2 regions of the Hathewaya histolytica genome follow, and region 1 is predicted to be linked to the other one. Evidence: riboswitches for the same ligand, from Rfam matches in the RefSeq annotation. Region 1 holds a riboswitch; the other holds the start of a gene.
The links. Region 1 has a riboswitch for S-adenosylmethionine ahead of metK (methionine adenosyltransferase). Riboswitches for the same ligand answer to the same signal wherever they lie in the genome.
Positions count from the first base shown of each region.

Region 2: linked by a shared signal. The riboswitch ahead of FGL08_RS00755 (methionine ABC transporter ATP-binding protein) and the one ahead of metK (methionine adenosyltransferase) in region 1 are both predicted to bind S-adenosylmethionine.

Region 1 is NZ_LR590481.1:2,243,287-2,254,628, reverse strand. Features, by position in the region: gene atpD (F0F1 ATP synthase subunit beta) at 1-510, shown strand, start outside; gene atpC (ATP synthase F1 subunit epsilon) at 537-938, shown strand; gene FGL08_RS10825 (hypothetical protein) at 1,118-1,771, shown strand; gene murA (UDP-N-acetylglucosamine 1-carboxyvinyltransferase) at 1,800-3,059, shown strand; gene spoIID (stage II sporulation protein D) at 3,214-4,302, shown strand; gene FGL08_RS10810 (M23 family metallopeptidase) at 4,501-5,316, shown strand; gene spoIIID (sporulation transcriptional regulator SpoIIID) at 5,394-5,645, shown strand; gene FGL08_RS10800 (rod shape-determining protein) at 5,881-6,873, shown strand; gene yyaC (spore protease YyaC) at 6,902-7,450, opposite strand; tRNA gene FGL08_RS10790 (tRNA-Tyr) at 7,690-7,774, shown strand; tRNA gene FGL08_RS10785 (tRNA-Thr) at 7,796-7,871, shown strand; tRNA gene FGL08_RS10780 (tRNA-Tyr) at 7,879-7,963, shown strand; tRNA gene FGL08_RS10775 (tRNA-Tyr) at 8,060-8,144, shown strand; SAM riboswitch class I at 8,303-8,406, shown strand; gene metK (methionine adenosyltransferase) at 8,497-9,672, shown strand; gene recD2 (SF1B family DNA helicase RecD2) at 9,800-11,342, shown strand, end outside.
Region 2 is NZ_LR590481.1:142,905-154,246, reverse strand. Features, by position in the region: gene FGL08_RS00775 (hypothetical protein) at 1-671, opposite strand, end outside; gene FGL08_RS00770 (FtsX-like permease family protein) at 778-1,068, opposite strand; gene FGL08_RS00765 (ABC transporter permease) at 1,049-1,483, opposite strand; gene fni (type 2 isopentenyl-diphosphate Delta-isomerase) at 1,558-2,595, opposite strand; SAM riboswitch class I at 3,065-3,171, shown strand; SAM riboswitch class I at 3,264-3,368, shown strand; gene FGL08_RS00755 (methionine ABC transporter ATP-binding protein) at 3,458-4,417, shown strand; gene FGL08_RS00750 (methionine ABC transporter permease) at 4,419-5,057, shown strand; gene FGL08_RS00745 (MetQ/NlpA family ABC transporter substrate-binding protein) at 5,103-5,900, shown strand; gene FGL08_RS00740 (MFS transporter) at 6,208-7,554, shown strand; gene FGL08_RS00735 (Dps family protein) at 7,720-8,163, opposite strand; gene FGL08_RS00730 (FtsX-like permease family protein) at 8,366-10,234, opposite strand; gene FGL08_RS00725 (ABC transporter ATP-binding protein) at 10,224-10,979, opposite strand; gene FGL08_RS00720 (sensor histidine kinase) at 11,017-11,342, opposite strand, start outside.

The DNA of each region.
Region 1 (11,342 bases):
TCAGTTCAAGCTGTATATGTACCTGCAGATGATTTAACTGACCCCGCACCAGCAACTACTTTTACGCATCTTGATGCTACGACTGTGTTATCAAGGGATATAGTAGAACTAGGTATATATCCTGCTGTAGATCCATTAGATTCTACATCAAGAATATTAGATCCTAGAGTTGTTGGAGAAGAACATTATAATGTGGCTGTTAAAGTTAAACATATACTAGAAAGATATAAAGAATTACAAGATATAATAGCTATTTTGGGTGTAGATGAACTAGCAGAAGAGGATAAATTAACAGTATCTAGGGCTAGAAAGATACAAAGATTTTTATCACAGCCATTTACAGTTGCAGAACAATTTACAGGTATGCAAGGTAAATTTGTAGCTATAGAGGATACTGTTAAAGGATTCAAAGATATTTTAGAAGGTAAACTTGATGACATTCCTGAAAGTGCTTTCTTGTTTGTAGGAACTATAGAAGAGGTGCTTGAAAAAGCTAAATCTATGGAATAGCATTGAATTCGTTGAAGGTGAAATAAATGAAAGAAATAATACTAAATATTATTACGCCTGAGAAAAAGTTTTTTTCAGGTACTATAACTAAACTAATTACAGAAGATAAAGAAGGAAGTTTAGGAATACTTCCAGGTCATATGAGTATGGTGAAATCCTTATTGCCACATATATGTACCTTTAAAACTAAGGAAGAAAAAGAAATGAAAGCATTTATATCGTCAGGGATTTTAAAGGTAGATAAAGGATCAATAGATATACTTTGTGATTCCGCAGAGTGGCCAGAAGATATAGATGTTAATAGGGCTAAAAAAGCTCAAGAAAGAGCTGAAGAAAGAATAAAAACAATGCCTGAGGGGACTGATATAAAGAGGGCTGAATTAGCGTTGAAAAGAGCGTTAATAAGAACTAAAATTAGAAATATATAAATATTTTAAGAAAAGGCAACCTATAGAGGTTGCCTTTTCTTATGCGCATATAGGAACATTTTACTATGAATATTTATATTATAATATATAATACAAAGTCTTTATTTTAAATCTATAAGTATAAAATGTGAAAAAGTGTAAATGATTAAGATATAAATAAAATTTAAAGAGGTTTAATTATGAAGACTAAAAAATTATCTTTATTAATAATAACATTTTTAATTATAATTAATTATAAATCCTTAATTTGCTACAGTACAAATGTGAATAGTTTTAATAATGAAATTTTATCTAGTATAACTTCAGAAGATATTACAACCTATGTATCTATAAAAGGGACTTTTGGAAATAAAGATAAAATAAAAAAATATAAGAATGAAATTAAAGATATCCTTTCACAAGAAGATATTTATTTGAAGGAAAGTAGATTTAATGATCTTTATGAAAATTTAGAAGCAGCAAACTTGTATATTAATTATGATAGTAAGTATTCATTTAACTTATTCATATCTATGAAAGGTTATAATGAAGAAAAAATTAATAAATTAGTACAGAAGATTGAGAAATCCTTAAGCTCTATAAAGTCCAATATTAAAATAAATTTTAATATCAAAGCAAAATTAAAAAATAATATAGAAATAGAAACTGAAAAAAATAAAGTAGAAGATAATTTAAATAATAAAGGATATATATTAGAAACAATTAAACTTAGCAATGCCTATAGTACAAAAGTATCAAATAAAGTAGAAGAGGAATATTATTATGTTTTTTCTTCCTATGATACAGCAAATTATTTAGTAATAGGTGACCCAGAAATTTTTATTTCTTATTAGAGAAACTAATAAAGAGTGGAGGATAGTTATGGACAAGATTATTGTAAAAGGTGGGAAAGAACTTAAGGGAATCGTAGAAATTAATTCTGCTAAAAATGCTGTATTACCTATTATGGCAGCATGTATTTTAAATGGAGAGAAGAATACTATTAAAAATTTGCCAATGCTTGAAGATGTAATTGTTCTTTCAGAAGTTTTAAAGTCAATTAACGGAAAAGTTCACATAGATGAAATAAGTAGAGAAATTATAATTGATAGCAGTGATTTAAAGGCAGTACAACCGTCCGATGAATTAGTAAGAAAAATGAGAGCGTCCTTTTTGATTATGGGAGCTATGCTCGCGAGGTTTGGAAAATTCAAACTTTCATTACCAGGAGGATGTAATATTGGTACAAGACCTATCGACTTACATTTAAAGGGGTTAGCAGCTTTAGGAGCAGATATAAATATAGGACATGGATATGTAGAAGCTAAGGCTAGAAAATTAGTAGGATCTAATATATATTTAGATTTTCCCTCAGTAGGTGCAACAGAAAATATTATGATGGCAGCTACCTTAGCAGAAGGTGATACAATTATAGGAAATTGTGCCGAAGAGCCTGAAATAGAAGACTTAGCTAATTGTTTAATAAAAATGGGTGCCAAAATTGAAGGAGTAGGAACTGATACAATAAAAATTGCAGGAGTAAAAGAATTAAAAGGAATAGAATACACGCCCATATATGACAGAATAGAAGCGGGAACTTTTATGATAGCGGCTGCTATTACGAATAGTTTAATTAACATAAAAGGTATAAAGGAAGAACATTTAAAACCCGTAATAGCGAAGCTTAGGGAAATGGGAGTGGATATTTTAATTAAAGGGGATACTATGAAAGTGGATGGTAGGAGAATTCTTACACCTACGAATATTAAGACTATGCCATACCCTGGATTCCCTACAGATATGCAATCTCAAATAACTTCATTATTAAGTGTAATTAGAGGAACCAGTGTTATAACAGAAACAATTTTTGAAAATAGATTTATGCATGCAGCTGAACTAAGTAGGATGGGTGCTAATATAAAGATAGATGGAAGAAGTGCTATAATACAAGGGGTAGATAAATTAACAGGTGCGGAAGTAAAGGCTACAGATCTCAGAGCTGGTGCAGCAATGATATTAGCAGGTCTTATAGCAGAGGGTGAGACTAAGATATCGGATGTCTATCATATAGATAGAGGTTATGTAGATATAGAAAAAAGATTTAAGGAGTTAGGCGCAGATATTAAAAGAATAAAAGAATAAAATTAAACTTTTACCTAAAAGAAACTTATTTATAAAATTTTCTTTTAGGTTTTTTTATATATTATTATTTGAACTTGAAATAATTAGGAATAAATAAAATATTCTATAATAAAATATTCTATATAACATATAATTTTTCACAAGAGGTGATAAAATGAGAAAGGTAATTGTATCCTTTAAATTAAAAGATATATTAGTAGGATTTATTATATTTAATTTATTTATAATAATACTTTCAGTAACCATAATGGGTAAAAATAAGGGAAATGATAGTAAAGTAGTTCAGAAAAATGAGAGTGTTCCTAAGGTTGAAAGCAAAAGTACCAATTCAAAAGATGAGAAAAATGAAAAGAAAGAAATATTAAAAAATAAAATAGATTCCAAAGTTAATATATATTTATCAAAGGATAAAAAGGTGGTTCAGTTAGATATTGAAGATTATATTATTGGGGTAGTTTCGGCGGAAATGCCAGCTAATTTTGGGGAAGAGGCTTTAAAAGCACAAGCAGTTGCAGCGAGAACATATACGGTAGCACATTTAAAAAGCATATTTAAAGGAGGGTGTAATCTTAACCAAAATGCTGACCTTTGTGATACTGTTCACTGTCAGGCATACATAAATAAAGAAAAAAGGCTAAATTCTTGGCCTAAATCTCAAAGACTTGAGTTATATAAAAAAGTTGAACAAGCGGTAAAAGACACAAAGGGGGAAGTGCTAAGTTATAACGATGAGTTAGTTATGAATCCATATTATTTTGCCGTGAGTAGCGGAAATACAGAAAACTCAGAGGATGTATTTGCAAAGGGTGCCCCGTATTTGAAAAGTGTTGAAAGTCCAGGAGAAGAAATAGCACCTAAATTTAAGAAGGAGTTTAGTTTTTCAAAAAATGAATTTATAAATTCAATGAAAACAAAGTTTCCTAATTTAAAAATAGACAGTAATAATATTGAACAAAATATACAAATTATTAGTAGGAGTAATGCCGGAAGTATATCACAAATTAAAATAGGAAATACAGTTACTACAGGAAAAGTTGTAAGAAGTATAATGGGACTTACTTCTTCGAATTTTAAAGTAAGTTTTCAAGGAAATCATATTAAATTTTCTTGCAAAGGGTATGGACATGGTGTTGGTATGAGTCAATGGGGAGCAAGTGTCATGGCAAAAGAGGGTAAAAAATATAATGAGATATTAAACCATTATTATAGTGGTACTAGTATAACAAAGTTAAAATATAAATAGTAAACTATTTAAGATCCTAAAAGTTTTTATTGGTAAAGCCTTATAGCTATCAATAAACTTTTAGGATATTTTTTTGACCAAATAACATATTGTCACATTATGTCTAATAATAAATATAAATATATATAAATATTTTTATTCTAAACATGTATTATTTACGTTTTAATGGACAAAATTACTAACAGGAGGTGCTTATTAATGGATAATAAAGCAAATAATACTCATGATTCACAAAGAAGCTTTGGAAAATTTCTAAAGAAAGAGAGTTTTTACGTAATTCTATTTGTTTCCTTATGTATAGTTGCTGCAATTGCAGCTATAACAATTAATTCAAGGAAAGTTGCAACAAACAAGAAAGAGGCTACTAAGAATATAGTTAGTAAAGATACTAAAACAAAAAGTGATAAACCGGATAATGCACTGTTAGTAGAAAGAGAAAAAAATAAAGTAGCTCAAAATAATAAAGAAAAACCTGATGTTAAGGTTTATAAAAGTGGTAAGAAGTTAAACTCAAAAGGCAATACTGCATCAGTATCCAACAATGTGGATATGAAGTTTACAAAGCCTGTAGAGGGTAAAGTACTACAAGAATATTCTGAAGTTCCAGTATTATCACAAGAATTTAGTGACGAGAAGACTAAAACATATAAAACAAATCTTGGTGTAAATATAGCAGCTAAGATTGGAACTTCTGTAAAAGTTGCGGCAAATGGAGTTATTGAAACTATAGGAGATAATCCAAAAGGAAATGGATATATGGTTGTAGTTGATCATAAAAACGGATTCAAAACAATCTATTCTAACTTAGATGGAAAACTTTCTGTTAAAAAAGGTGACAAAGTAAAACAAGGACAAGAAATAGGAAAAGTAGGAAATACTACATTAAGAGCTTCTAAAAGTGATGATAAGAAAGAAGCAGGACATTTACATTTTGCTATGTTACAAGGAAATGGCAATTTTAAAGATTTAGACTATGAAAATAAGTATATAAACCCAGCTAAATTTATAAAATAGTCTTTCAAATAAAATAGCCGCTTTTTTGCAAAGTGGCTATTTTATAATATTAAAGTTATTTTAAGGAGGTATTATTGTTGAAGGATTATATAGAGGAAAGAGTTTTAGAAGTTGCTAAATATATAATAGAATCGAAATCAACTATAAGAAAAACTGCAAAAGTATTTGGAGTAAGTAAAAGTACTATACACAAAGATATGACTGAAAGATTACCTAAAATTAATCCTCAAATTGCAGACGAAGCTAAGTATATTTTAGAAGTGAATAAGTCAGAGAGACATATACGTGGTGGAAAGGCGACTCAATTAAAGTATAAAAGTATTAGCTAAATCCCTATTTCATATGCAAAACTGTTATGGTATAATAATTTATCCAAAGTTTATAAAAAATTTATAAAAAGTTTATAAAGATATGATATTATTTTAAATATATTATATAAATTCACTTTTTAGAAAAAAATAAAATAAAAGATAAAAAAAATATCTTTATAAAGAGGAATTTTGATTATTCATATAGAAATATTAACTGTTAAAACTAATATACCAAAGAGCAGGAGTGAAAACTATGTTTTTTTTTGGAATGGGAACTGATATGGGCATAGATTTAGGTACGGCTACAGTTTTAGTCTACATAAAGGGAAAAGGTGTAATTTTAAAAGAGCCTTCAGTGGTTGCAATTGACAAAACAAATGATAGGGTACTAGCAGTTGGTGAAGAAGCTAGACAGATGATTGGTAGAACACCAGGGAATATAGTAGCTATAAGACCATTAAAAGATGGAGTTATATCTGACTACGATATGACAGAAAAGATGCTTAAGCATTTTATACGTAAAGCTTGTGGTAGAAAAAAATCATCATCTCCAAGGGTCGCAGTTTGTGTTCCTTGTGAAGCTACAGAAGTAGAAAGAAGAGCTGTTAAGGATGCTGCAAGGATGGCAGGAGCTAAAATGATTGAACTTATTGAAGAACCTGTTGCAGCAGCTATAGGAGCAGGACTTGATATATCTAAAGCTAGTGGTAATATGGTTATAGATATTGGAGGAGGAACAACTGATATTGCTGTTATTTCTTTAGGTGGTATGGTTGTTAGACAATCTATCAAGGTTGCAGGTGATGAGTTTGATGAGGCTATAATTAAGTACATAAGAAAGACGCACAAGCTTATGATTGGAGAAAGAACTGCTGAAGACTTAAAAGTTAATATTGGTTGTGCATATGAAGTAGAGGAAAAAAAGATGGAGATAAGAGGTAGGGACTTGATAACTGGTTTACCTAAAAATATTGAAGTAACTTCCAGCGAAATGAGAGAAGCTCTAAGTGAGGCAGTTTCAGCTATAGCTGAATGTGCTCATTCAGTGCTTGAAAAAACACCACCAGAATTGGCTTCAGATATAGCTGATAAAGGTATTGTAATGACTGGCGGCGGAGCTTTATTAAATGGTTTAGATAAATTGGTACAAGAACATACCAAAGTTCCAGTTTATGTAGCAGAAGAAAGTGTATCTTGTGTTGCTTTAGGAACTGGTAAGTATTTAGATTATTTAGGAAAATCTTAAAGTCATAAATAAAAAAATACAAGCTATGTTAAGCTTGTATTTTTTTATTTGCTTGTAAACTATATAAATAATAGGAATGGATTAATGCATCGCATAAAAAAATAGCCATATTATATATGAAGTTTAGGCGTATATTTCTCGCAGAAAATAATTGATTTTTTTCACTAACATCAACTATGCCGACAATAGATGCAGTACCTACTTCGGGAAGTGATTTCCCAACGCCTTTTCCAGGATAAATTGGATGGTTTCTAATAGCAATACTTCCTATATATTGTTCTTCTCCAAGACATGCATCTATACCTATAATTTTTTTATTGGGATAAGCTTTTTTTAATTCTTCTAATCTATTTTTTATGTTTAAGGCATGAATAGGATTATTTAGAGTTCCGAAGACTGGTAAGGGAAACTTTTTTTGTTTTAGTAAGCTTCCAACTATAGGACCAAAAGAATCACCAATGCATTTATCTGTTCCTATACATATTAACATTGTATCCTCGTCTATATATTTTAATATTGAATTTGCGATTTTATAGTATCCTAAAGGTTCTTTATAGTTTATGTATTCTTTACACAATATGCATACCCCCAGCTAATAAAAATTAAATTATACTATATATAAATATAGGAAAATGTATGAATATATACTAAACAAAATGAATTTTGAATAAAATTATATGTATATTAGAGATAAAATGAGTAATAATAAGAAATAAGAATATAATTCTAAAATATGAAGTTAATTATATTTGAAATAATGTTAATAAAAATGTATACTAATCCTTGTCGGAAAACACGACAAAATGCTTTTAAATTGGATGAGTTCCCGAGTGGCCAAAGGGGGCAGACTGTAAATCTGTTGCGTCTCGCTTCGATGGTTCGAATCCATCCTCATCCACCAATTTAAATTAAAATTATATATGCTGGCATGGCTCAATTGGTAGAGCAGCTGACTTGTAATCAGCAGGTTGTAGGTTCAAGTCCTATTGCCAGCTCCATATATTCGGATGAGTTCCCGAGTGGCCAAAGGGGGCAGACTGTAAATCTGTTGCGTCTCGCTTCGATGGTTCGAATCCATCCTCATCCACCATTTTAATTTAAAATTAAATAGCTTTTAACATTACATGGTAATATATTATTTTATTAAAGCTAATATGTTTAAATGTATGTTGATAATAGAATACTTGGATGAGTTCCCGAGTGGCCAAAGGGGGCAGACTGTAAATCTGTTGCGTTTCGCTTCGATGGTTCGAATCCATCTTCATCCACCAAAAGGACATACGTTGTATGTCCTTTTACTTTTATATACTATATTTGTAGTAGTGAAAATTAAGTATAAATTTAAATTATTAGATAGATTTATGAATATAAATTCTTATTGACATTTTTTTAATTCCATGATAACATTTAATTAAAATCGAATATGATGCTCTTATCAAGAGAGGTGGAGGGAAAGGGCCCTATGAAACCCGGCAACCGATGCTTAAAAGCATTATGGTGCCAATTCCTGCAGAATATTCTGCAAGATAAGAGGTGTGTACATGTAAATGCTACCTCTTCTTTATTTTGGAAGAGGTTTTTTTATTATAAAATAATGGCTAAATTTTATTAGGAGGATTAAAAATGAGAAGACTATTTACGTCAGAATCAGTTACTGAAGGGCATCCAGATAAAATATGTGACCAAATTTCAGATGCTATTTTGGATGAAATATTATCTAAAGATCCACAAGGAAGGGTAGCTTGTGAGACAGTTGTAACTACAGGTATGGTAATGGTTGTAGGAGAAGTAAGTACTAATTGTTATGTTGATATACCTAAAGTTGTTAGAAATACAATTAAAGATATAGGATATACAAGAGCTAAGTTTGGATTTGATGCAGATACATGTTCTGTTATAACATCTATAGATGAACAATCTTCTGATATAGCTATGGGTGTAGATGAGGCACTAGAAGCTAGAGAAGGAGAAAAGTCTGCTATAGAAGATATAGGTGCTGGAGATCAAGGTATGATGTTTGGATACGCTTCTAATGAAACAGAAGAGTATATGCCATTACCTATTTCTCTTGCTCACAAATTATCTTTAAGATTATCACAAGTTAGAAAAGAAGGTATTTTAGATTATTTAAGACCAGATGGTAAAACACAAGTCACTGTAGAATATGGCGAAAATGGTCCTGTTAGAATAGATACAATAGTTATTTCTACTCAACATGCTCCAGAAATAACTCATGAGCAAATACAAAAGGACTTAATAGAAAATGTAATAAAGGTTGTAGTACCACAAGAATTATTGGATTCTACTACAAAATATTTTATAAATCCTACAGGAAGATTTGTAATTGGAGGTCCGCAAGGGGATTCTGGATTAACTGGAAGAAAGATAATAGTAGACACTTATGGTGGAGCTGGAAGACATGGTGGTGGTGCATTCTCAGGAAAGGATGCTACAAAAGTTGATAGATCAGCTGCATACGCTGCAAGATGGGTAGCTAAGAATTTAGTTGCAGCAGGAGTAGCAGATAAGATGGAAATTCAATTAGCATATGCCATTGGAGTTGCTAAACCAGTATCTATAAGTGTAGAGACATTTGGAACTGGTAAAATTGAGAACGATAAAATTGTAGAAATAGTAAATAAAGTTTTCGATTTAAGACCAGCTGCTATTATAAAAGAACTAGATTTAAGAAGACCTATATACAGACAAACAGCGGCGTACGGACATTTTGGAAGAACAGATGTAGACCTTCCATGGGAACACTTAGATAAGGTTGATGAAATAAAGAAATATATTTAGTTATATTAAGTTAAAGAAATTAAACACGGACATACTTTAAGTGTATCCGTGTTTTTTATTTTATATTATTGAAGATTTCTTTTATATGTTATAATTTAAGTGTTTAAAAAATAATGGGAGAGATTCTATGTTAGAAATGATAGGTATAGTACAAAGTATAATATTCAAAAATGAGGAAAATGGGTATACTGTAGCCAAAATAAAGGAACTAAAAAATAGTAAAGATGAAATAACTATAGTAGGAACAATTCCTTTTCTGGTAGAAGGACAAAATTTAAAAATTAAAGGGGAGTGGTCTTCCCATCCTACCTTTGGGAAACAGTTAAAAGTGTTATCTTGTGAGGAGATAGTACCAAAGACTCTTATAGGCATAGAAAAATATCTATCTTCAGGAATAATATCTGGTATAGGACCTGTCACAGCAAGAAAGATTATAGATCATTTTAAAGAAGAAACTTTAGATATTTTAGATAATGATATAGATAGGTTAAAAGAAATCGAGGGTATAGGTGAAAAAAAGATAAAACTTATATATGAATCTTATTCAAGGCAGAGGGAAGTAAGAAATATAATGATATTTCTTCAACCCTATGGTATAACTGCTAATCAATGTGTGAAAATATATAATAAGTATGGTACTAATGCTATAGAAATTTTAAAACAAAATCCATATAAAATGGTAGAGGATATATCGGGTATGGGCTTTAAAACAGCAGATAAAATAGCCTTAAATTTGGGCCTTGATAAAAATTCCTCATATAGAATAAAAAGTGGTATTAAGTATGTTGTAAATGAATTTTGTTTGTTAGGTAATACCTATATGCCTATGGATGAACTTTTAAAAAGAGGGGAAAGTATTCTTTGTGTAAATAAAGATGAAATAGAAAAAAATATTTTTGAAGTAGTGGTCTCAGGAAATATAAAGGTTGAGAATATTGATGGAGTAGAATGTGTTTTTACTATTCCTTATTATTATAGTGAATTATCTGTTACTAAAAAGGTTTTAAGTTTAACCATGTCTTCCTATGATAAAATTAATATAGATGTGGAAGAGGAAATAAAAAGTTTTGAGAAAGAAAATAACATTAAATTTGCACCTTCTCAAAAGGAAGCTATTTGTGGAGCTTTTGAAAGTGGTATGGAAATTATAACTGGTGGTCCTGGAACAGGTAAAACCACAATAATAAATTGTATAATTAGAATTTTTGAAAATGCAGGAATGACTGTTACTATGGGGGCCCCTACTGGTAGAGCTGCAAAAAGGATGACTGAAGCTACAAATAGAGAAGCAAAGACAATACATAGACTTTTAGAAATAGGATATAGTGATGATGATTCAAATATGCAGTTTTTTAAAAGTGAAGAAGAACCTTTGGAATCTAATGTAGTTATTATAGATGAAGCATCTATGATAGATATTATGCTTATGAATAATCTCTTAAAAGCTGTATCCCTAGGAACTAGGGTAATCATAGTGGGGGATGTAGACCAACTTCCTTCTGTTGGACCTGGAAATGTATTGAGAGATTTAATAGAAAGTAAAAGTGTAAAAGTAGTTAGATTGAAGGAGATTTTTAGGCAAGGCAAAGAAAGTATGATTGTAGTTAATGCCCATAAAATAAACAATGGAGAAATGCCTATAATAAATAAAAAGAATAATGACTTTTACT
Region 2 (11,342 bases), 2.1 Mb from region 1:
CTTCTTCCATTGAATATAGCCCTATCAATATCTTTGTTTAAATCTGCTCTTACACAAAAATCATTTATAAACAAATCTATCATCTTCGAAAAGGACTCTGAACTTGTAATAACTCCTCTTTTGCTTGTTAATAATTTTACATCCAAAAGCTCTCTTTTAAACTTATTCATAGAATGCCTCGTTATGCACGTTAACTCACGAGCTCTTTCCATGTCCTCTTCTTTTAAGCTATCACTTCTTATGAGATTTTTAAAAAATCCTATTTTCTTTGAACTACTTAGAATCTGCATAAGTTTATCTATACATTCTAGAACATCATTTCCTGCATCTATTGCCTCTCCGTATTCTCTAATATCATATTCTATATCAGCTAATCGTTCTCTAAGGTCCATTAACTTTAAATTTTCCTCGTCAATACTATTACTTTGTTTAATTAATTCTTCTTTTTTCTTAAGTATTTCTTTAAACTCGTCTTCTACATTTGAGTAACATAGTAACTCTTTTTCTATATCATCTTTCTGGTTTAAAAGATTCTCTATATTTAAGTTTTCAAAAACTTCTTTTTCATTAAGAATCTCTTTATTTATCTCATAAAGCTTCTTATCAAGCTTACTTTTTTCCCTTAATTTTTTCTTTATTTCTATTAACTTTCCATTTAACTCTGTAAACATATAACTTCCTCCTTTATATGTTAACAATTCGATAAACATTGATTAACTTCTATGATTTATTAAATAATAACATACAAAAGGTAAGGTATAAATAGATAATAAAGACCTACTCATAATGTAATGATTTTACAGAGTCTAATTTAGTAACTCTATATGCAGGATATAGGGCAGATATAAATCCAGTAAATAAAGTTACTATTGCAGCTAGTGATAAAGTTTTTAAATTTATTTTTATAACCTCTTCAAAACCTGTGCTACCTTTTAAAGCTACATTTAATCCACCAGATATTAAAAAAGAAATTATAATTGCAAATAAATTAGCAAGTAAAATTATAATAACTGATTCATATAAAAATATCTTTCTTATATAAGACTTTTTATATCCTATAGCTCTCATAACTCCAATCTCTCTTGTTCTCTCTATAACTTGTATAATTTATACCCTTTCCATCACTTTTATTTTTCATAGTTACAACAAAAGATTCTGGACTTAAAACACTATCAAATAACCCCTTCACTCTATCTTGAACACCAGTACCAAAAGCAAGTCCTAATATAATTCCCATAATACCAACAGAGGTTCCTAAGGATATTAAAATATTACGAAACTTCCTATTCTTAAAATTATTAAATGCTATTTTAAATGTAGCCATGATACCTAATCTAGGTTTATCACTATATTTATGATTATTTTCCATATCATTTTCATTATCTTCTGATTCCGACACTCTATATTCTTCTTCAATTAAACCATCCTTTAAACTGGTAACTTTAGTAGCATACTTAGTTAAAGCTTTATCGTGGGTAACCATTATAGAGGTATTAAATTAAAATTTTGAAATATGAACCCTATTTCATTCTTTTTATATAAATCTATTTAATAAACCTATTTTATATAATGATTCAGTTCTTTTTCATATTCATAAATATAATTAAGATTTTTTAATTGTTCTATATTTTTACAACCCAACAAGAGCATCAGAACCCTAATCTTATGAGCCAATCCCTCTATTTCTTTTTCAGCTTCATAGATGCCTTTCAATTTTAATGTTCTTAATATCTTCCCACTAACACCTGCAATTTCTGCCCCTAAAATTAATGATTTGACAATATGCTCTGCCTTACTTATTCCACCACTTGCAATTAATTTAAAATTATAATCTGCTTTCTTACATAGTACTAAAGATTGTGGAGTTGGTATTCCCCAAGAGAAAAACTCTGAATAGTCAAAAACAAGATTTCTCATATTCTCTATCTCTATGAAATTAGTTCCCCCTTTGCCTCCTACATCTATGTACTTAACACCTATTTCTGATAATTTCTTTGCAGCTTCATAGCTTATTCCAAATCCAACTTCTTTGACAATTACAGGTTTACTTATATTTTTTATTATATTTTCAATATTCTTAAGAATTCCTTTGAATTCCCTATCTCCCTCTGGCATGCAAATTTCCTGTGCTACATTTAAATGAAGTTGAACAGCATCTGCATCTACCATTTCTATAACTTTAAGTACATTTTCATATGGCGATGTAGCACTTAAATTAGAAATAACTACACCATCACCTATAATATCTCTAACTATAGTAAAAGAATCCCTGCTCCTCTTATCCTTCAAAGCTACAGTTTGAGACCCCACTGCCATGGGTATATTAAACTTTCTAGCCAGTGTTGCAAGATTCTTATTTATAACTTTAGTATCTTCTGTTCCTCCGGTAATTGCATTAATCATAAAAGGTAATGATATTTTTTTGTTTAAAAACTCATAAGAGGTATCTATCTCTTCAAAATTAATATCCGGAAGAGCATTATGAAAAAGATTTATATCCTTAAAGTAATCTTTAGAATGCTTCTCCATTTTTAAAAAGTTTGATATATGCTCGTTCTTTCTTGCAGCCCTTATCTCTTGTTCATTTAATTCCATTTACTCTCCTCCAAATAAAATTAATATCTATATATACTTTTATTTTCATCATAAACTTATGGACATTAATTATATTAAACACCAAATTAACAACAATATATAATCTTATTTATATATTATTACTTAACTTATATTTATAATTCAATAGATTTTATGGCATAGTAAAACATACTAAATTTCGCATAATTTTTATATTAAATATTTAAAATAATAATATAGGTTTTTTTATAATCAAAATTCATGTGAGAACTATAATTTATATATTAAGCCCTCTATCATGTTAACATATTATCATGTCATAATTTTACAGTCAATTAATTTAAAATAGCTATTACATAGCTTAATAAATAATTACTACAGGTTTATTTAAAAGTTCTATTTTATACTTAGTTTAAAAGTTTATAACTTTTTTATATTCTTGTATTGACAATTACATTTTAATATGTTAAACTTTTTTACAATTCAATATTACTTATCAAGAGTGGTGGAGGGACAGGCCCTATGAAACCCGGCAACCAGTATAGTATATTCTATACCAGGTGCTAATTCCTGCAGCATTATGCTGGTAGATGAGGATTAAATTCGGTTATCATAGCCTAAGGAAATCCTTAAGGCTATTTTTTATTTTACAGAAATAATTATTATTTATTACAAAAATTAATATGTATTTCTTATCAAGAGAGGTGGAGGGACTGGCCCTATGAAGCCCAGCAACCAATACAATTATTTGTATACGGTGCTAATTCCTGCAGCGTTAAGCTGATAGATGGGACAATTTAGGTAAAGCCTGAGATTGTTCTCAGGCTTTTTAATTTTTTTAAAACTAATATGAAGGAGTGACAATATGAATATTAAAAACAAAATAATAGAAATTAAAGATTTGAACAAAAACTTTAATAATAAAGTAGTTCTTAAAAATATATCTTTTGATGTAGAAGAAGGAGAAATACTAGGTATTGTAGGCCATAGTGGTGCTGGTAAATCTACTCTACTAAGATGTCTTAATGGACTTGAAACTTATGAAAATGGCTCTATAAAAATAGACGAGAATGAAGTAAAATCCCTAAACTTAAATAATTTAAGAACTCTTAGACGTAATATGGGCATGATATTTCAAGGATTTAATCTTTTAAATTCTAGAAATGTATATAAAAATATAGCCTTTCCCATAGAAACATGGGGCTATAACAAAAAAGCTATAGATGAAAAAGTTAAAAGTTTAATAAAGCTTGTTCACCTTGAAGATAAACTATACAGTAATATAAGTTCCTTAAGTGGTGGTGAAAAACAAAGAGTTGCCATTGCAAGAGCTCTAGCTCTAGAGCCAAAGATTCTTCTATGTGACGAGGCAACTTCTGCTTTAGATCCAAAAACTACAAAATCTATATTGAGACTTTTAAAAGAAATAAATGAAAAACTAAATATAACTATAGTACTTGTAACTCATGAAATGGAAGTTGTAAAAGAGCTTTGCACCAAGGTAGCTCTTTTAAATAGTGGTAATCTAATATCTCATAGCAATGTACAGGATTTATTCCTCTACCCAAATCCTGTATTAAAAGAATTCTTAGATGAGGACTTAAGTATACTACCTACCACTGGTATAAATATAAAACTATATTTTAGTAATAATGTAAGTAGCAACAGTATTATAAGCAGCATGGCAAGGGATCTGAATATAGACTTCTCTATAGTATTTGGTAAATTAGAACAATTTAGAAATGATATTTTAGGAAACCTAATTATAAACACAAATGAAAAAAATAAAAAAGAGATTTTAAACTATTTAAATGAAAAATCTATTTTATGTGAGGTGATTTAGAATGATAAATGAGTATCTATTAGCACTATGGGAAACTGTATATATGGTTTTTTTCTCTAGCTTATTTTCAATAATTTTAGGATTCATTGCTGCAATAACTCTATTTTTAACAGAAAAAAATGGAATCAAAGAAAACTCCTTTATCTATAAAACTTTAGATTTTGTAGTAAATATACTTCGTTCTTTCCCTTTTATAATTTTAATGATTGCAATTATACCTCTTACTAAATTTATAATAGGGACAAGTATAGGTACCTCTGCAGCCATTATTCCTCTAACCATAGGGGCATTCCCCTTTGCAACAAGAGTAATCTATTCTTCTTTAAAAGAGGTTCCTAAAGGATTAATAGAGGCGGCTCAATCTTTTGGGTGTAATAATTTTCAAATCATTTTTAGTGTACTCCTAAAAGAATCTCTACCTTCTATCATAAGAGGAATTACCCTGACTGTTATAAACCTTGTTGGATATTCAGCCATGGCAGGTGCTATAGGCGCAAAGGGACTTGGAGATTTAGCCATACGATATGGCTACCATAGATTTAAAACAGATGTGATGATTGTAACCATAATAATATTAATTATCTTAGTACAACTTATTCAGTTTATTGGTGATACTTTATCCAAAAGACAAACTGTTTAAACCATATCAAAAATATAATAACTAAAAACCTAAGGAGAGATTAAAATGAAAAAGATACTAAGCTTTATTTTGTCAATAACTTTAATATTTACACTAGCTGCTTGTGGAAGTTCTAGTGTATCAAAAAATAATAAGGAAATTAAGGTTGGAGCAAGTCCAGTTCCACATAAAGAAATACTAGAAGCAGCAGCTCCTGTGCTAGAGAAGGAAGGTTATAAATTAAAAATAGTAGAGTTTACAGACTACGTAATTCCTAATAGAGCACTAAATGAAAAATCTATAGATGCAAACTTTTTTCAACACATTCCATTTCTAAACGACTCAGTTAAAGAAAAGGGATATGATATTGATTACACAGTAAAAGTTCATCTTGAACCCCTTGGTATATATTCTAAAAATATAAAAAATTTAAAAGAACTAAAAGAAAAATCTTCAATTGCTATACCTAATGATCCAACTAATGGTGGAAGATCTTTAAAACTTCTAGAAAAGTCTGGTCTTATTAAATTAAAAAACGTAGATAATCCAACTGTAAAGGATATTGAAGAAAATAAAGGTAACTATGAAATAAAAGAATTAGAAGCACCTCAGCTTCCTCGTTCTTTAGAAGATGTTGATATTGCAATTATAAATACAAATTATGCCCTAGAGGCAGGATTGACTCCAGCAAAAGATGCTCTTTTTATAGAAGGAAAAGATTCTCCTTTTGCTAATATACTAGCCGTAAGAAAAGAGGATAAAGAAAATCCTAAAATTAAAGCCTTATCAAAAGCACTAAATTCACCAGAAGTTAAAAAATTCTTAGAGGACAAATATAAAGGAAGTATTATTCCAGCTTTCTAAAATAAAAAATACAAATTCTTATATAACCTACTGTTATACATAGCAGTAGGTTATATATTTTTTCTCTAAATTTAAACGTCTATATAAATAAATATAATTTATTACAAATTATGATAATTTTTTCTTGATACTGGTTAGCTTTTACTGTATAATTTTTATGGTAAATATTATCCTTATAGCTATACAATGGTTCTTATTCAATAAATCTCTAAACTGTTCACTTTTTAGTTATGATGTTTAAATTAGGGTAATATTATATAGGTATATAACAGTTATTAGAATACTAAAATGAATATGGGGTGATTCTATGTCAAATGAACAAAATATAAGGAGACTTACCAGAAACAGTTGGCTCTTTATAATCACATTCTTCTTTACGGGAGCATTAAGTGGAATAGCTTATGATGCTATGACTACTTATGCACAAGAAATCTCTGCATCAGTTGCTGCTGGCTTCTCAATTTATCTTGGCCTTGGAACATTTATTGCTGCAATTATTTTATTACTAGTACCAAAGCTAGGATATAAGATAGTTTTAGGTTTCTCAGCCATTGTAGCCATTGGTTCATTTCTACTTACTAACATTTCTAATAACGAAGTTTTAGTCACAGTTGCAGTATTAGGTGTCTTGCTTGCGATTTCTTTATTCGAAGCTACATTACCACCTTATTTAACTGCTTATACTACAAGTAAAAACAGACAAAAGTTTTTCTCAAGGGCTTTATACTTAAATGTTCTAGGAATGGTTTTAAGCACTAAACTTGGTGGACTTGTTATAGTGTGGAGATTTGGAAACAGAATTGGAAAAAGTTTTAATGAGGCAAAAGCATTAACAACAAAAATAGCGGAATTTACAGCCGTTCAAAAAAGCGCATACCTACTTGCTCATAAAGATTTATTACTTATGTGTGTGGCTCTAGGTGTATTATGTTTCCTACCTATTTTATTCATAAAACAAGAAGTTTCAGACTATAGAACTGTTGAAAAAACTGAAGAAAAAACTAAATTTGATATAAAAGTATTTGCAAATAAATACGTTATTTTATTCCTCGTATATACTATATTTATAAGATTAGGTTCATCTTTAATTATGCCTTATATATCTATTTTCTTAGGTAAACTTGGTATAGATCGATCCACAGTATCAACTATTTCAACATTACAATATGGTGCAATGGTTATATTTATGATAGTTTCTCCATGGGTAGTTAAAAAAATAGGACAAGTTAAAACCCTTGGATATTTTTCTTTAGCCTCTGTTCCATTTATGCTACTTATATGCAATGGTAAGGCATTTGGCCCACTAATGACTCCAGTTGTTACTATGTCTTTCTTCTTAAGATCAGGATTTATGAATGCTGCTTATCCTGTAAGTAACTCACTTCCAATGGAATTTGTAGAAAAAGATTATAGACCAGCTTATAACTCTATAATATTTGTAACTACAGGTGTATGTTCTATCCTATCAGGTATATTTGCGAAGACATTTTTATTTAAACTTGAAGGTGGTTATTCTTACGCTTATTATATAACCTCTGTCTTATATGCTACAGCAGCTATCATCATTTTAGTAGCATTTACAAAAAAATATAATAGGTCTTTTGAAAATGCTGATGAAAATGAAACTACAAGCGAATCTAGTGTAGAGGTATAACCCACATGTATATTAATAATACCAAACATAGGTTATAATGCTTTATACAAAATACTTTTAATAGAGATACAAGTATCTAAATAAAATATGCAAATGAAAATAGGTATCCACTTTAGGATACCTATTTTCATTTACCTATATAAAATATATTTAGAAACATATTAATTAATCTAGGTAAGCTCTTAACATCCATAATGTTTTTTCATAATTACCTATAAATGCAGCTGCCATATCAATTACTGCTTGAACTTTTTCTTCTTCTGCTAATTCTAAAATTTCCTTAGAAGATTTCAACATAACTTTAAAATCCTCTGAAACTTCTTTTACAGAGTCTTTAGTTGATATTTTCTTTGCTTCTCTTTCTTTTATTGTTGCAACACTTAAATATTCCTTCATTGAAGCCATTGGAGTATATCCAAGTGATAATAAAACTTCGGCAACCTGGTCTAAATCTAATGATGTTTGGTTATAGAAATTTTCATATTGAGTGTGAAGTTCGAAAAATCCTAATCCTGATACATTCCAGTGATAATTATGTAACTTAGTATATAACACATTTAAATTAGCTAAATAAACATTTAATTCTCTCTCTAAATTTTTCTTTTCCATTCAAATCCTCTCCTTTGATTAAAATGATTTTGTTTTAACGCACTACATTAACCTTCCATTCATAACTACTACTTTACTAACCATAAATAGTTTGCCTAAATTCAAATATTTTACTCATCTTATGTTTAATATTATAGAGGATAATATTAGCATTGTCAATAATAATTATTAATAAATAATTATTATCTTATAATATTTATTTTTAATCACTTTCAAAGAATATAAGATCTATATTTTTCATTCTCCAAACTAAGAAAAATAGAGCACTTATGATGAAAAAAACTACTAATATAATTGCACATTCTTTAATTATAGATATATAAGAAATATTCTCTGTCAATATTAATATTATTAATGTATTTAGCGAAGCCACTATAAAAGGAAGAAAAAATATCACATACATTTCTCTTGTAACTATGGACTTAATTTCTCTACTACTCATACCCAGACTTAACATGGTCTTATAATTCTCTTTATTATCTTCAAGATCTAAATAAAATTTAAAATGTATAAAGCTCATAGCTCCAAAATATAAAATTAAGCTTATAAATATTGTTAAATATAAAGTTAAATTAGATTCCTCTCTATGTTCTCTATAATATTCTATTTTAGACATTAAAAATACACTCTCGCCCAAAGTTTTTTTTATACTTTTATATTCATCTCTTATTTTCCTGTCAATTCTATATAAATTCTCCCACTTTTCTATTTCATATCCTATAAAAGTTTCTTTTTCTTTAATATTAAGTTCACTTATTAAGCTCTTATTCATTACAATATTATTATGATATAATCCTTGAAAAAATATTCTTTCATTAGAAATTCTTATTATTGTAACTTTCCTATCTTTATCTACAGTTATTTCTTTGTTTAACATAGCATTTTCTTCTTTAGAAGTCCTCGGAAACTGTGGTAAAAGAACTGCCTCGTTCTCTTTTAAAGATATTCTAGGAAAGTTAAGTATAGATGCCACATTATTATAATCTTCTACTGAAATTATGTTATAGTCTTTAACTTCAAAAATATTAACTTCAGCCTTAGAGTACTTTATACTATTTTTATTTAGTATATCGTCTATAAATTTCTCATTTACCTCATTTCTGCTAGTTGTATAATTTATAGTAAATGGAAATTCCACATCTACTGACTTTTTAGATATAAAATTCATAATATAAAAGTTCGACATAATTATGAAAGATATAGATAAGAACATAGTAGTAAACATTAAAAGCAAGGTATTTTCTCTAAGTTTAGACTTTAAACTAGACATTACAATAATATTTACTTTTTTATAGTACATACTTTTAATGCTACTTAAGACCTTAAGTGTAAGTTCTATTACATACATAAAGAAAATATAATTTCTTAATGAGAAACAAACTAGTAATAAAATTATTACTCCTGAAAATCTCATATTTCCATTAAATATATTTATAAGTAAATATACTTCTAGAATAAATAAGAAAAATCCTATAGATGAAATTATTAAAAGTATAGAAAAATTTTTTTGTTTCCTGTTCTTATAAAGTAAGATTTTCTTTTTAAATTTATCGATTAATTTATAACAAATAACAGGTAATAACACGAATACATAACTATACATTATTATAGTGTAATAAACGTTATATATAGATATATAAAAATTCAAATTATTAGTTTTTATAATACCATCTAAAATGATAAGGAAAAACTTTAATAATGCTATGCCTAAAATTATTCCAAGAACCATACTTATAATACTCATTATCAGGCTTTCTATAAAAATCATTTTAGTTAATTCCTTCTTACTAAAGCCTAAAACCTTAATAATATTAAATTCTTTTCTCCGCCAATATATAAACACAATAAAGGACGAAATAATAAATATAATACTAAAAATATATAAAAGTATTCTGTATGTAGCTATTCTTCCAGCAATTTGTTCATAAGGAGCTTCTTTAAGAGAAGGATGATTCTCTATAGAGAAAAATATAAAGAATGTAGCAATAGAAAATATTTCACTAATTAAATATATATAATAGGTTTTTAAGGTCCTTAAAGTCTTTTTAACCATAGTATAATTAAAATTCATATAAATTTCCTCCGAGGAAAGAAATAACATCTAAAATACTTTCATAAAATTCTTTATGGTCTTTTCCCTTATATATTTCATTATAAATTTCTCCATCCCTTAAAAATAGTACTCTATCTGAGTAGCTTGCCGCTAAAGGATCATGAGTTACCATAAATATAGTTCTTCCCTCCTGTCTATTTATACTTTTAAACACTTCTATAACTCTTTTCATAGACATAGAATCTAATTTACTAGTAGGTTCATCTGCAAAAACTATATCAGAATTACTAATAATAGCTCTTGCTATAGCAACTTTCTGTACCTGTCCTCCTGATATTTCATCTATATATTTATGAAGAATATTTTCTATGCCTAGTTTTCTTATGCTCCTCATATCACATTCATTTATTTCAAGACTCTTTTCTCCTCTTAATATCTTAGGAAATATTAAATTTTCCTTTACTGTTAATGTGTTAATTAGCTTAAAATCTTGAAATATAAAAGATAACTTATCTTTCTTTAGGTTAGATAATGCTAGGGAATTAAGTTCTATACAATTTCTACCACCAATAATCAATTCTCCTGCAGAAGGCTTTAAATTGATAGATAGGATATTAATCAATGTAGTCTTTCCACTTCCAGATGGCCCCATGATAGATATAAATTCACCTTCATCAATACTTATATTTATATCCTTTAACGCAATATGTCCCTTTCTGCTACCATAAATTTTATATATATTTCTTAATTCTATTAAACTCATAAATTCACCTTATTCTATTAACTTCTAACTCTAATATTTAAAATATTATATTAACGGTAGTTCCTTCATTCTCCTCAGAGTGCACTTCTATGTTATGATCTAACTTTCTTATAACTTCACGGACAAGATAAAGTCCCATACCTGTAGACTCCCCCAAAACCCTTCCATTCTCTCCAGTATAAAAAGGCTCAAATATTCTTCTTATATCCTTCCTCGTTATACCAATTCCTTCATCTTTTATCTCTACTATAACTTTATTATCGTCCCTATAGGACTTTATTAAAACATAATTTCCTTTATCCTTAGAATACTTTATTGCATTTATGATGATCTGCTCTAAAATGAACCTTATCCATTTCCTAT